DNA from 2 places in the Microtetraspora glauca genome. Region 1 is predicted to be linked to the other one. Evidence: riboswitches for the same ligand, from Rfam matches in the RefSeq annotation. Region 1 holds a riboswitch; the other holds the start of a gene.
What was found. Region 1 has a riboswitch for cyclic di-AMP ahead of AB0I59_RS08995 (C40 family peptidase). Riboswitches for the same ligand answer to the same signal wherever they lie in the genome.
Positions count from the first base shown of each region.

Region 2: another riboswitch for cyclic di-AMP. It lies ahead of AB0I59_RS30570 (glycoside hydrolase family 25 protein); the one in region 1 lies ahead of AB0I59_RS08995 (C40 family peptidase).

Region 1 covers NZ_JBFALK010000003.1:576,557-581,952, reverse strand. Annotated here, with positions in the region: gene AB0I59_RS09005 (NYN domain-containing protein) at 1-442, shown strand, start outside; gene AB0I59_RS09000 (C40 family peptidase) at 569-1,528, shown strand; cyclic di-AMP (ydaO/yuaA leader) riboswitch at 2,415-2,572, shown strand; gene AB0I59_RS08995 (C40 family peptidase) at 2,712-3,179, shown strand; gene AB0I59_RS08990 (peptidase MA family metallohydrolase) at 3,445-4,338, shown strand; gene AB0I59_RS08985 (M48 family metallopeptidase) at 4,387-5,396, shown strand, end outside.
Region 2 covers NZ_JBFALK010000019.1:127,851-133,246, forward strand. Annotated here, with positions in the region: gene AB0I59_RS30550 (ABC transporter ATP-binding protein) at 1-591, shown strand, start outside; gene AB0I59_RS30555 (DUF418 domain-containing protein) at 626-1,639, opposite strand; gene AB0I59_RS30560 (sensor histidine kinase) at 1,909-3,072, shown strand; gene AB0I59_RS30565 (response regulator) at 3,069-3,725, shown strand; cyclic di-AMP (ydaO/yuaA leader) riboswitch at 3,934-4,078, shown strand; gene AB0I59_RS30570 (glycoside hydrolase family 25 protein) at 4,276-5,016, shown strand; gene AB0I59_RS30575 (phenylacetate--CoA ligase family protein) at 5,315-5,396, opposite strand, start outside.

The sequences.
Region 1 (5,396 bases):
GGTGCCCGCCAGGGCGCTCGCCGACGACGATCCGCAGCTGTTCGACCAGTTGCTGGCCATCCCTAACCTGCACGTCATCATCGACGGCTACAACGTCACCAAGACGGGCTACCCGTCCCTCACGCTGGCGGATCAGCGGGCGCGGCTCCTCACCGGACTGGGCGGCCTCGCCGTACAGGCAAGGGTGGAGGTGACCTGCGTCTTCGACGGGGCCGAGCTCAATGGGCCGGTCCAGGTCTCTGCTCCGCGTGGGGTCCGGGTGATGTTCAGCGCGCCCGGCCAGATCGCCGACGATCTCATCCGGCAGCTGGTCAAGGCGGAGCCGTCCGGCCGCGCCATCGCCGTGGTCTCCTCCGACCGGGAGGTGGCCGATTCGGTGCGCCGGATGGGGGCGCGGCCGGTGCCGTCGCTCCTGTTGCTCCGCCGTCTCGGCCGTACCTGATCACCTAGAGTGCCAGGCTGATCGCCATAGGTGATGATCAGGTCGAATACCTGCGAATAGGTTGAATCGCCATGATCGCCTGAGTAAAGTCGCGCCCCAGGTTTGTCTATGACGAAGGGGGCCTGAGTGCGAGGGCGTGTACCGGTGGCCGTCGGCTTGGCCGCTGTGGCGCTGCTGCTGCCCATCACCGGCGCGCAGGCGGATCCCAAGCCCACTGTCGCGCAGGCCAAGGCCAAGCTGAAGAAGCTCGACGAGCAGGCCGACAAGATCGTGGATCAGTACAACGCGGCCAACGAGAAGTGGAAGAAGGCCAAGAAGCAGTACATCGCGGTCAATACCACCTACAAGGCGCAGGCCAGCAAGGTCGAGGAGCTGCGCGAGGGGCTGGTCACGGTCGCCAACAGCACCTACCAGACCGGGGATGTCGTCTCCTTCGGTCTGTTCTACAGCCCGGACCCCGAGTCCATGCTCAGCGGTCTCGCCGCGCTCGACCAGCTCTCCCAGGGGCGTGCCCGGCGGCTCAGTGAGTACCAGGGCGCCATCGCCGACCTCAAACGGCAGCGGGACCAGAAGAAGAGCACCTTCGACGAAGCGGCCAAGGTCAAGGCCGATCTCCTCAAGGAGAAGAAGAAGGCCGACGAACTGGTCAAGGAGCAGACCGAGCTGCTGCGTCGCCTGGGCGCCTACAACGCCGGCAACCCCAACAGTGCGGGCATCGCCTATACGGGTTCGGCCTCCGGCAACGCGCTCGCCGCGCTCCAGTTCGCCTACCGCCAGATCGGCAAGCCGTACCGCTACGGCGGGACCGGGCCGGGGGCCTGGGACTGCTCAGGGCTCGTCCAGGCGGCCTGGTCGAGCGGCGGGGTCTCGCTGCCGCGTACGAGCTTCGAGCAGTGGGCCTGGGGTGCCAGCCGCAGGGTCTCGCTCGACGCCCTGGAGGCGGGCGACCTCCTCTTCCACAGTGGGTACGGGCATGTGGGCATCTACGCCGGAGACGGCAAGGTCGTCCACGCTCCCCGGACGGGCGATGTGGTGAAGGTCGTCACGCTCGCCCAGTACAACGCCATCGGCGCCGTACGTCCCTGATCTCGGCCGCCGGGAACTCCGGCGACCGCCCCGGCCGGGGCACCGGATCGCCGGTGCCCCGGGCCGCACACCCGTTGGTGTCCCGTCCGCACCGCCGTCACACTGTCGCGAGTCCGCAGGCCTCGGATCTGTCCTGTGCCGCGTATTTCGGCGGTGTTCGCGCGGCTTTCGGCGGTGTCCGCGTGGCCGGACGCCGCTGAGCGCGCCGGTGCTCTGCGGCGAGGTTCCATGTCGATGGCCCCTGGCCCGGTCCCTCCTGAGCCCGGCTTCCCCTGGTTCCGGCCCTGTGAGCCGGCATGGAGCTCGTAGGGCGCTCGATCGAGCCTCTGGGGACGGCTGTATGCCAATGGGTGAGGCCGGGGCCGGTGAATCCTGAACGCCCGCACGAACGGACGCCTCAAGGAGCAACCAGTCCCGCTCTATGCGGCGGGATCACTCGGTCCTGTTATACGGGGCGATTCGACGGTGGAAATCATGATTCCGCGATCACCTTCACCCATCGGCGGAAGCGGCATATGTGACAACTCTCACATCGTGTGCGCGAACGTCGATCGGACCCAGGGTGCTTCCCGTGGAATTTCGATCACCAAAATAGATCTACCTTCTAGGGTGTCTGCTGGTGCCAATGTGGCAGTTCCGGAGGATGTTTCGCAATATGTGACCAGAGTCACATTTTAGTGCGGAATGCATCGGGTATGCAGGGGTTTTCGTTTTACCGGAGCCTTTATTCGATCTTTATTTCTTGGCATGGACTTTGCCGACCTATGGCACGAATCGGTAACTTCTGGGCCGCGACGTGCACTCCACGCCGTCGCCATGAACGCCGGTACCAGCCGCGTTCGTGCCGATCATCCGTCGTCGTCACCCGCTTCGCGATCCCCCCGGGTGCGGCGACATGCCGAGTCCGTGCAGTCAGGAGGCACGGAGCCGGGGAACCAATGACCTTCATCGAAGGTCCGGGGTGAATCGGCGCCTTTCGCGCCGTAGGGCGACTTCCCCGCCCGAATCCGTCAGCTAACCCGGTAGGCGCAAGCGGAAGACCATAGGAGCGATCCTGTCTAGCACCCCTGCACGCCTGTCCCGCCTTGCCCGCGTCACCCTCGGTGGCGCAGCGATCACCGCCTCTGTCGCAGCCGTCGGAGCCCAGCCCGCGTCGGCCGAACCGGTGACGGACGGCCTCTCATTGGAAACGGCCACCACGACGGCGGCAGCCGCGAAGGCGGAGACTTCCGCCAAAGCGGCCATAGTCTCGAAGGTCACGATCCGTCAGGCCAAGGCAGCCCGCCAGAAGCGCCTCGCGGAGAAGGCCATCAAGGTGGCCAAGAAGCAGATCGGCGACCCGTACCGATGGGGAGCCACAGGACCGGGCGCGTTCGACTGCTCGGGCCTGGTCCAGTACGCCTGGGAGAAGGCGGGCGTCAAGATCCCCCGCACGACCTGGTCACAGAAGAGCGGCGTCAAGAAGAAGGTCTCCTGGGAGAACCTCAAGCCCGGCGACCTCATCTTCACGAGCGGCGGCGGCCACGTGGGCATGTACGTCGGGAAGGGCAAAATGATCCACGCGCCGCACACCGGCGCGCAGGTCAGGATCGACAAGCTCGACGCGTACCGCAAGAGCAGCTTCGTCGGCGCGGTCCGTCCCGGGGCCTGAGCTCCCTACGCCGAACGTCGGAATTCCCCCCGACCGACTGCCGTCCGTCCCTGGGCCGCTGCCCCCACCGAGCCCCCTCTCGGTCCGTCCCGGGGACTGAGCCCCCATCAACCCCCCAGCCGGGCGTGCCCGGCTCGAACCCCACCCGGGCGCGCCCGGGCCGCCCCCCGGCCGGGTGCGGTTCGACACCGGTACGCCGCACGGCCCCGCCCCTCTGCCAGAGGGGCGGGGCCGCGGCATGTCCGGAGGCTCGTACGATTTCGGCATGCGTGCTGTGGTCCGCCTCGGGGCGGCCGTGCTGGTCGCGGGGGCGGTGACGGCCCTGCCCGCCGACGCGCCGCCCGACCGGGCGCTGGCCACCGCGCGCGCGGTCATGGGCGAGCATCCCGAGATGTGGGCCGGAGCGTCGCTCGTCAGAGGACAGCACGCCCTCGTGATCGGCGGCCGGACGGCGGCCGATCCCCGGTCCGCCTCGCGATCCCTCTCGGCGCCCGGAGCCCGTCCGGAGGTACGCAGCGGCTCGGTGCCGGTCGCGGGGCTGGCCGCCGTGGCCGACTCCGCCCGCCGTACGGTCGCGCGGGTCTGGGGGTCCGTGGACGCGGTGATCCTCGTCCCCGCGACCGACGCGCAGGCCGCCGTTCTCGCCTCGCCCGCCGGAGTGACGGGCCTCGCCGCGCTGGCCGACGTCGATCACGTCATCGTCGCGCCCTCGGGTTTCGCCCGCCTGTCGGAGACCGGGCGCCGCGTCGTGCTCGCCCACGAGCTGACGCACGTCGCCACCGGGGCCGCGGTCGCCGGTGACATGCCGGCCTGGCTGGTGGAGGGTTTCGCCGACTACGTCGGCTATCTCGACAGCGGCCTGACCGCCCGTGCCGTCGCCAGCGAGCTCGCCGCCGAGGTCCGCGCCGGCACGCTCCCCGCGGCGCTGCCCGGCCGTGAGGCGTTCCGCCCCGGCTCGGTACGGCTCCCGCAGGCGTACGAGGAGGCGTGGCTGGCCTGCCGGTACATCGCCGAGCGGTACGGGGAGCGCGCCCTGGTGGCCCTCTATCGCGCGGCGAGCGACCATGATCTCGCCACGGCGCTGGTAAAAACATTGGGCACGAACCTCGCGGAGCTCACCGCGGCCTGGCGAGAGTACGTGCGGAGCGAGCTCGCCTGACGCGCCGCCCACGAGAGGCCACCGGGGGACTGTGAAGGGGTGATGGGGATGCCACGGAGTGACGTCGCCGGCCGGGTCGGCAGGCCCGGAGCCGGCACGGGATCCGGGAGCCGGGCGGCGGGGATCGCGCTGCTGGTCCTGGGAGCGGTCCTGATGGGGGTCGTCGCCGTCACGACCCCGTGGAACGCCCTCGGCCCCGGCGCCCCGGAGGTGCGCCCCGATCCCGCGCGGGACTTCACCCCCGCGCAGCTCGCCCGCGCCGACGCCTTCGACGCGGCGACCTCGCTTCCCGGCTATCTGTCGCTCGCGCTGACGCTGGTCATCGCGGGCGTGCTCGTCCTCACCCCGGTCGGCGCCCGGCTGATCGGACGGATCAGAGGGCCCTGGTGGGTGAGGGCGATACTCGGCGTGCTGGGCGTCTACGTCGTCTCGCTGCTGCTGAGATGGCCGCTCGGGATGTGGATGGAGACCGTGCTGCGGGAGTACGGCCTGTCCACGCAGACGTGGGGCACGTGGACCGCCGACCGGCTGAAGAACTTCGGCCTCCAGATCGTGCTCTCCGGTGTCGCCGTGCTGGTGATCGTCGCGCTTGCCCGGAAATGGCCGCGCACCTGGTGGATCCCCGCGTCCCTCGGCGCCTTCACGCTGACCGTCGTGCTGTCCTTCGCCTACCCGGTCGTGGTCGAACCGATGTTCAACACGTTCACGCCGCTGCCCGCCGGGCAGTTGCGCGCCGACCTGCTCGCGATGGCCGCGAAGGACGGCGTTCCCGTCAAGGACGTGCTGGTCGCCGACGCCTCCCGCCGCACCACCGCGCTCAACGCGTACGTGTCGGGGTTCGGGGCGACCCGCCGGATCGTGGTGTACGACACGCTGGTCAGCCAACCGGCGGACGAGGTCAAGCTGATCGTCGCGCACGAACTCGGCCACGCCAAGCGCGACGACGTTCTCTACGGCACGCTGGTGGGCGCGCTCGGCGCGGCGGCGGGGACCTGCCTGCTGTTCATCGCCGTCCAGGCGCTGCGCCGGCGCGCGGGCGTGTCCTCCGCGGGCGACCC
Region 2 (5,396 bases), on a different contig from region 1:
CTCGGTCACCTGCTGGCCGGGCTGCGTCGCCCCACGGAGGGGTCGGTCGTGATCGACGGCACGGAGGTGCGGGGCCCGCTCCCCGGACGGCTCTGCATCGTGCCCCAGGACCCCTTCCTCTTCCAGGGCTCGGTCGCGGAGAACCTGCGGTACGCCGATCCCGGCGCCTCACCGGAGGAACTGGTACGCGTCTGCGAGATCACCCGGATCCATGAGCGGATCATGGCCCTTCCCGGCGGCTACGAGGCACGGGTGGGGGAGCGCGGGGCGCTGTTCTCGGGTGGTGAGCGGCAACGCGTCGCGCTGGCGCGCGCCCTCCTGGCCGACGCGTCCGTGCTCGTGCTGGACGAGGCGACCTCCGCGCTCGATCCCCTGACCGAGGCGGAGGTCGTCGAGGCGATACTGGCCGAGCGCAGGGGCCGGACCACCGTGGTGATCACTCACAGGTTCGGCGTCCTCGATTCCTTCGACACCGTCGTCGCGCTGGAGCGGGGCCGGGTGGCGGAGCAGGGCGCGCCCGGGGACCTGCGCGGCGAGCCGCACGGGTTGTACGCCCGGATGGTCCGCGCGCAGACGGGCGCCGCCCGCTGATCACGTGCCACCCGCGTGATGCCACCCGAGCGGGTCAGGGGACGCGCATGGGTGGCCGGCGGGCCCAGGTGGCCCACCGCCAGAGCCATTCGAGGGGGCCCTGCCGGAATCGGCGCAGCCAGAGGGTGGACCACAGCCACTGGGCGGTGAGGATGACGGCGGCGATCAACAGCACCGTCGTCACGGACCAGCTTTCCGGCGGGCCGCCGAGAAGGTGACCGGCCGCCAGGGCGAGGAGCGTGGCGGTCAGGTAGTTGGTCAGCGCCATCCGGCCCAGCGGTGCGAAGACGGTCCGCAGCGCCGGTCGAAGCGGCGTCCTGAGCAGGACCAGCAGGGCGCACACGTACACGCCCGCGAGCAGCAGGCCCGCCCCGGCCATCAAGACGCTGAAGCCCGGGTCGCCGGATCGCGACCCCGCCTGCCACCACAGGACCGGCGCCGCCCCCGCCGCGAGGACCAGGCCCAGCACGACCGGTACCCGGGTGGACCGCTCGATCCGGTCGATCACCCCGTACCGGGTCAGTGCCGAGCCCAGCAGGAACAGCCCGGGGACCAGCGCGAAGAAGCCGCCCCCGAGGATCAGCGACGTCGCGATGAGCGCGGCGGCGAGGCCGGCCACGGCCCACCGTGGCAGCCAGGTCGAGGGCAGCAGCACCAGCAGGCCGACGACGGCGTAGATCGTCAGGATGTCGCCGCGCCACAGCACGAACATGTGCACCAGCCCGATCGCGAGCAGCACCAGGAGCCGGCGCAGCAGGAGCAGTCGCGGGCGGGCGGCGCGGTCCGCGGCGGAGTCGAGCAGCAGCGAGAACCCGACACCGAACAGCAGGGAGAAGATCGGAAAGAAGCGCTGCTCGACGAGCAGCCCCATCCACGCAGCCCCGGTTGTCTCCGGCCCCTTCACGGCGATGACGCCGACGGCGTTTATCGGCTGGATGTTGGCCAGCAGGATCCCGCACAGCGCGAACCCGCGCACCACGTCGAGCGCGGCGATCCGCGGTCGGCCGTGGGAGGCCGTCGCGGTGCCTTCCCTGTCGTCGTGGCGCACGCGGGAACGCCGGTCCCCTTGGGGGTGATCGGGCCGATGACCCGGCTCCACGGGATGTCCGGGTAGCGGTCGGTCAGCGCCTGGCGGCTGCCGCGGCGCCTGGTCGGGCCCTCCGCTTCCAGCACGGGAGGAAGAGTTTCCATGTGACATGGGGCCTCATCCTGCGGGCCCGGACGGGTGGGGGCATCGGCCGAAAGCGCGGTTCGCCGCCGCGAGGATCGTACTTTCGGCCGGTTCGGCGCGGGAAGAGATCTCATAGCCTCGACGATGTGAATGTGCGGGAGTGGGCCACCGGGCGGGCCGGGATCGCGGCCGACATCGGGCTCGGCGCGCTGTTCGCGGCATTGCTCGCCTTCTGGGCGTCACGGATCGCGGAGAGCTGGGGCGGCGGCTACTGGCTGTTCGACTGCGCCGCCGGGGCGGTGGTGTGCGTGATCGCGATGGCGCGCCGGCGCCACAGGGCGTGGGCGGCGGTCGCGGGCCTGGCCGTCGCGGCGGCGGCGATCCTGACCGCCCGGTTCGCGGCCCTGCCCGCCGAGCCCGGCCCCGCCATGGCCGTGGCCCTGTCCGTGCTCGTCGGCTCCGCGGTCAGAGCGCTCCCGGCCCTGACCGCCTGCGCCGTCGCGGCCGGAGGGTTCGCGGTGGTCCTCGGCAGCCTGTTCACCGCACACGCGCTCTCCTCCGGAGTCCCGACGGTGACGGTGCTGAACGGCGCGGGATGGCTCTGCGCCCTCATGATCGGGGCGGCCCCGCGGCTGTTCGACGCGCGACGGCGGGCCATCGCCGAGAAGGTCCGCCGCGACGAGCGCCTGGCACTGGCCAGAGAACTGCACGATGTCGTCGCCCACCACATCACCGGCATCGTGGTCCAGGCCCAGGCCGCCCAGCTTGTCGCCCGCAAGCACCCCGAGAAGGTGGACGGGTCCTTCGCGGGCATCGAGGCCGCCGGCTCCGACGCGCTGGCCGCGATGCGCCGGGTCGTGGGCCTGCTGCGCGACGCCGACGACGCGGCGCCCGCCACGCCCGGCCCCGAGGGGCTCAGCGAACTGGTCGAACGCTTCGACGGTTACGGTCAGGGCCGGGCGGTCCACCTGCGGCTTCCCGACGACGACGACCGGTCGGGGTGGCCGCCCGAAGTGACCAGCACCGTCTACCGGGTCGTCCAGGAGTCGCTGACCAACGTCTCCCGCCACGCCCCGCAGGCTCGCTCGGTCATGGTCAGCGTCGACCGAGATCGGGACGTCGTCACCGTCGAGGTCGTCGACGACGCGCCGCCTGGGCCGGCCCGCTACCACCACCGCGGGGGGTACGGCCTGGTCGGGATGCGCGAGCGCCTGGAGGCACTCGGCGGCACGCTGGTCGCCGGGCCGCGCTCCGGGGCCGGCTGGTCCGTGCGCGCCACACTGCCCGTCGCCGCGCGGGAGCGCGGATGACCATCAGAGTCCTGGTGGCCGACGATCAGGCGATGATCCGTAGCGGCCTGCGGCTCATCCTGGAGGACCAGCCCGACATCAGCGTGGTCGCCGAGGCCGCAGACGGCGCCGAGGCGGTCGACCTGGCCCGGCGGCTGCGCCCGGACGTGTGCCTGGTGGACATCCGGATGCCCCGCCTCGACGGCATCGAGGTCACCCGCGCGCTGGCCGGCCCGGGGGTGCCGGACCCGCTCCGGGTGGTCGTGGTCACCACCTTCGATCTCGACGAGTACGTTCAGGGCGCGCTGCGCGGGGGAGCGGTCGGCTTCGTCCTGAAGGACGCCGGTCCCGCGCTGCTCGTCGAGGCCGTCCGGGCCGCGAACGCCGGAGACGCCCTGATCTCACCGTCGGTCACCCTGCGCCTGCTGCGCCACCTCACGGCCGCCGGAGCCCCGGCCGCACGCGGGCCCGCGCGGCCGCTGTCCGAACGGGAGATCGAGGTCGTCCGGGCCATCGCCAGGGGCCGTACCAACCAGGAGATCGCCGCCGAGCTGTTCATCTCGCTGAGCACCGTCAAGAGCCACCTGTCCGGCATCCAGGCGAAGCTCGGGGTGCGCAACCGGGTGGAGATCGCCGCCTGGGCCTGGGAGAACCGCATGATGGGCGGCGGGTAGCGCGGGCGAGGAGCCCACGAGGTTCCCTGCCTGACCGGCGGTTGACCTGTCCGGGTAAAGAATCCTTTGTCCTGTTTGTCACTTTATGTCCGTATGTGTACCTTAGGTCCACTATCGGAGTACGTACCGACGACTGTGTCGTCACCTGTGTTGCCGTTTCGTTGCCCGGACCGTGCGTCGCCGACGGGGAGTCTTTCCCGTCTTGACGGCGCGTGGGCCGCCTCATCCGCTCCCAGCGGAGCCGGGGACCCATCTCCCGGGGTGAATCGACACGCCAGCCCGCGCTGCGTGCCGTAGGGCACCTCCCCGCCCGAACCCGTCAGCTGACCCGGTAGGCGGCATGGAAGCAAGGAGTCGATCCCTTCATGCCCACGCATCGACCTGCCCCTTCTTCGAAGAACCCCGGCCGGCGCCGTCTGGCCGTGGGGTAGAACACGCCGCCCTCCGCGGGGGGACCGGGTGCGACGGCGCGTGACCCTGACACCCGCTCACCACGCGGACCCCACTCCCCACGGCAGTCCCCAAGCAATGCCTCATAGGAGAAACCAGCATGTCCCTCACCCGTACATTCCGAGTTCTGACCGCGACCGGTCTCCTGGCCACCGTGTCCACCACCGCCGCCCTGGTCCTGTCCAGCCCGGCGCACTCCACCCCGGACGGCCCCGCCCCCGCCGCCCAGGCGGCCGAGGGGAAGGCCTCGCCGCTCATCTACGGCGAGGACGTCTCCGGCCACGAGCCCACGCATGACTGGAGCTCCAGCCCGGCCCACTTCGGCATCGTCAAGGCCACCGAGGGCCTGACCTGGCGCGACGACTCCTTCGCCCGGCACTGGCGCGAGCTGGGCAAGAAGGGCATCGTCCGCGGCGCCTACCACTTCGCCCGCACCTACAACGACCCCATCGCCGAAGCCGACCACTTCCTGTCGGTGGTGAACGCGCAGCCCAGCAAGCCCGGCGACCTGCTGGTGCTCGACCTGGAGACCTCCGACGGCCTGTCCGTCTCGCACGTCAACAACTGGGCCAAGACCTGGCTGGCCTACGTGAAGAAGAAGACCGGCGCGACGCCGCTGATCTACACCGGCTGGAACTTCGCCGAGACCTACGGTCGCGGGCTGTCCGAGTACCCCCTGTGGGTGGCGCACTACAGCAAGGCCAAGGGTGAGGTCACCCCGCCCGCCGACTGGAAGAGCTGGGCCATCCACCAGTACACCGAGACGCCGATCGACCAGAACGTCTCCGCGTTGACCGCCGACCAGCTGCGCGCCCTGGGCCGCCCCGCCGCCAAGGCGTAGCCGACCGGGCTTCCGCCCGCCGTCCTCCGTACGGGGCCGAACGGCCGTCCCGAATGCGGAATCGGCGAGCGGAAGCACCGGGCGCCTCGACGATCGAGCGCTTCTCCTGAATCCCCGGCGGGCGCGCATGGTTCGAGCGCCTGCCGGGGAACGGACAGCTCAGACGACTCGACCAGAGCCATCTCGGTCAGGCGTCGGCCAGGCGCGTACTGCCGGGGCGGTTCGCAACCCCGAGAAGCTCCGGCCTTGGACGGTGGGGCCACGGCACCAGCCAGTGCCCTTCCCGTCAATCTTCTCGTCAGGGCTTGGCCAGTGGGATGATCCTGCGGTATTTGCCGCCGGCCGACCGCTCGGGTGGCTCTTCGGCGCGCTCGAGCGTG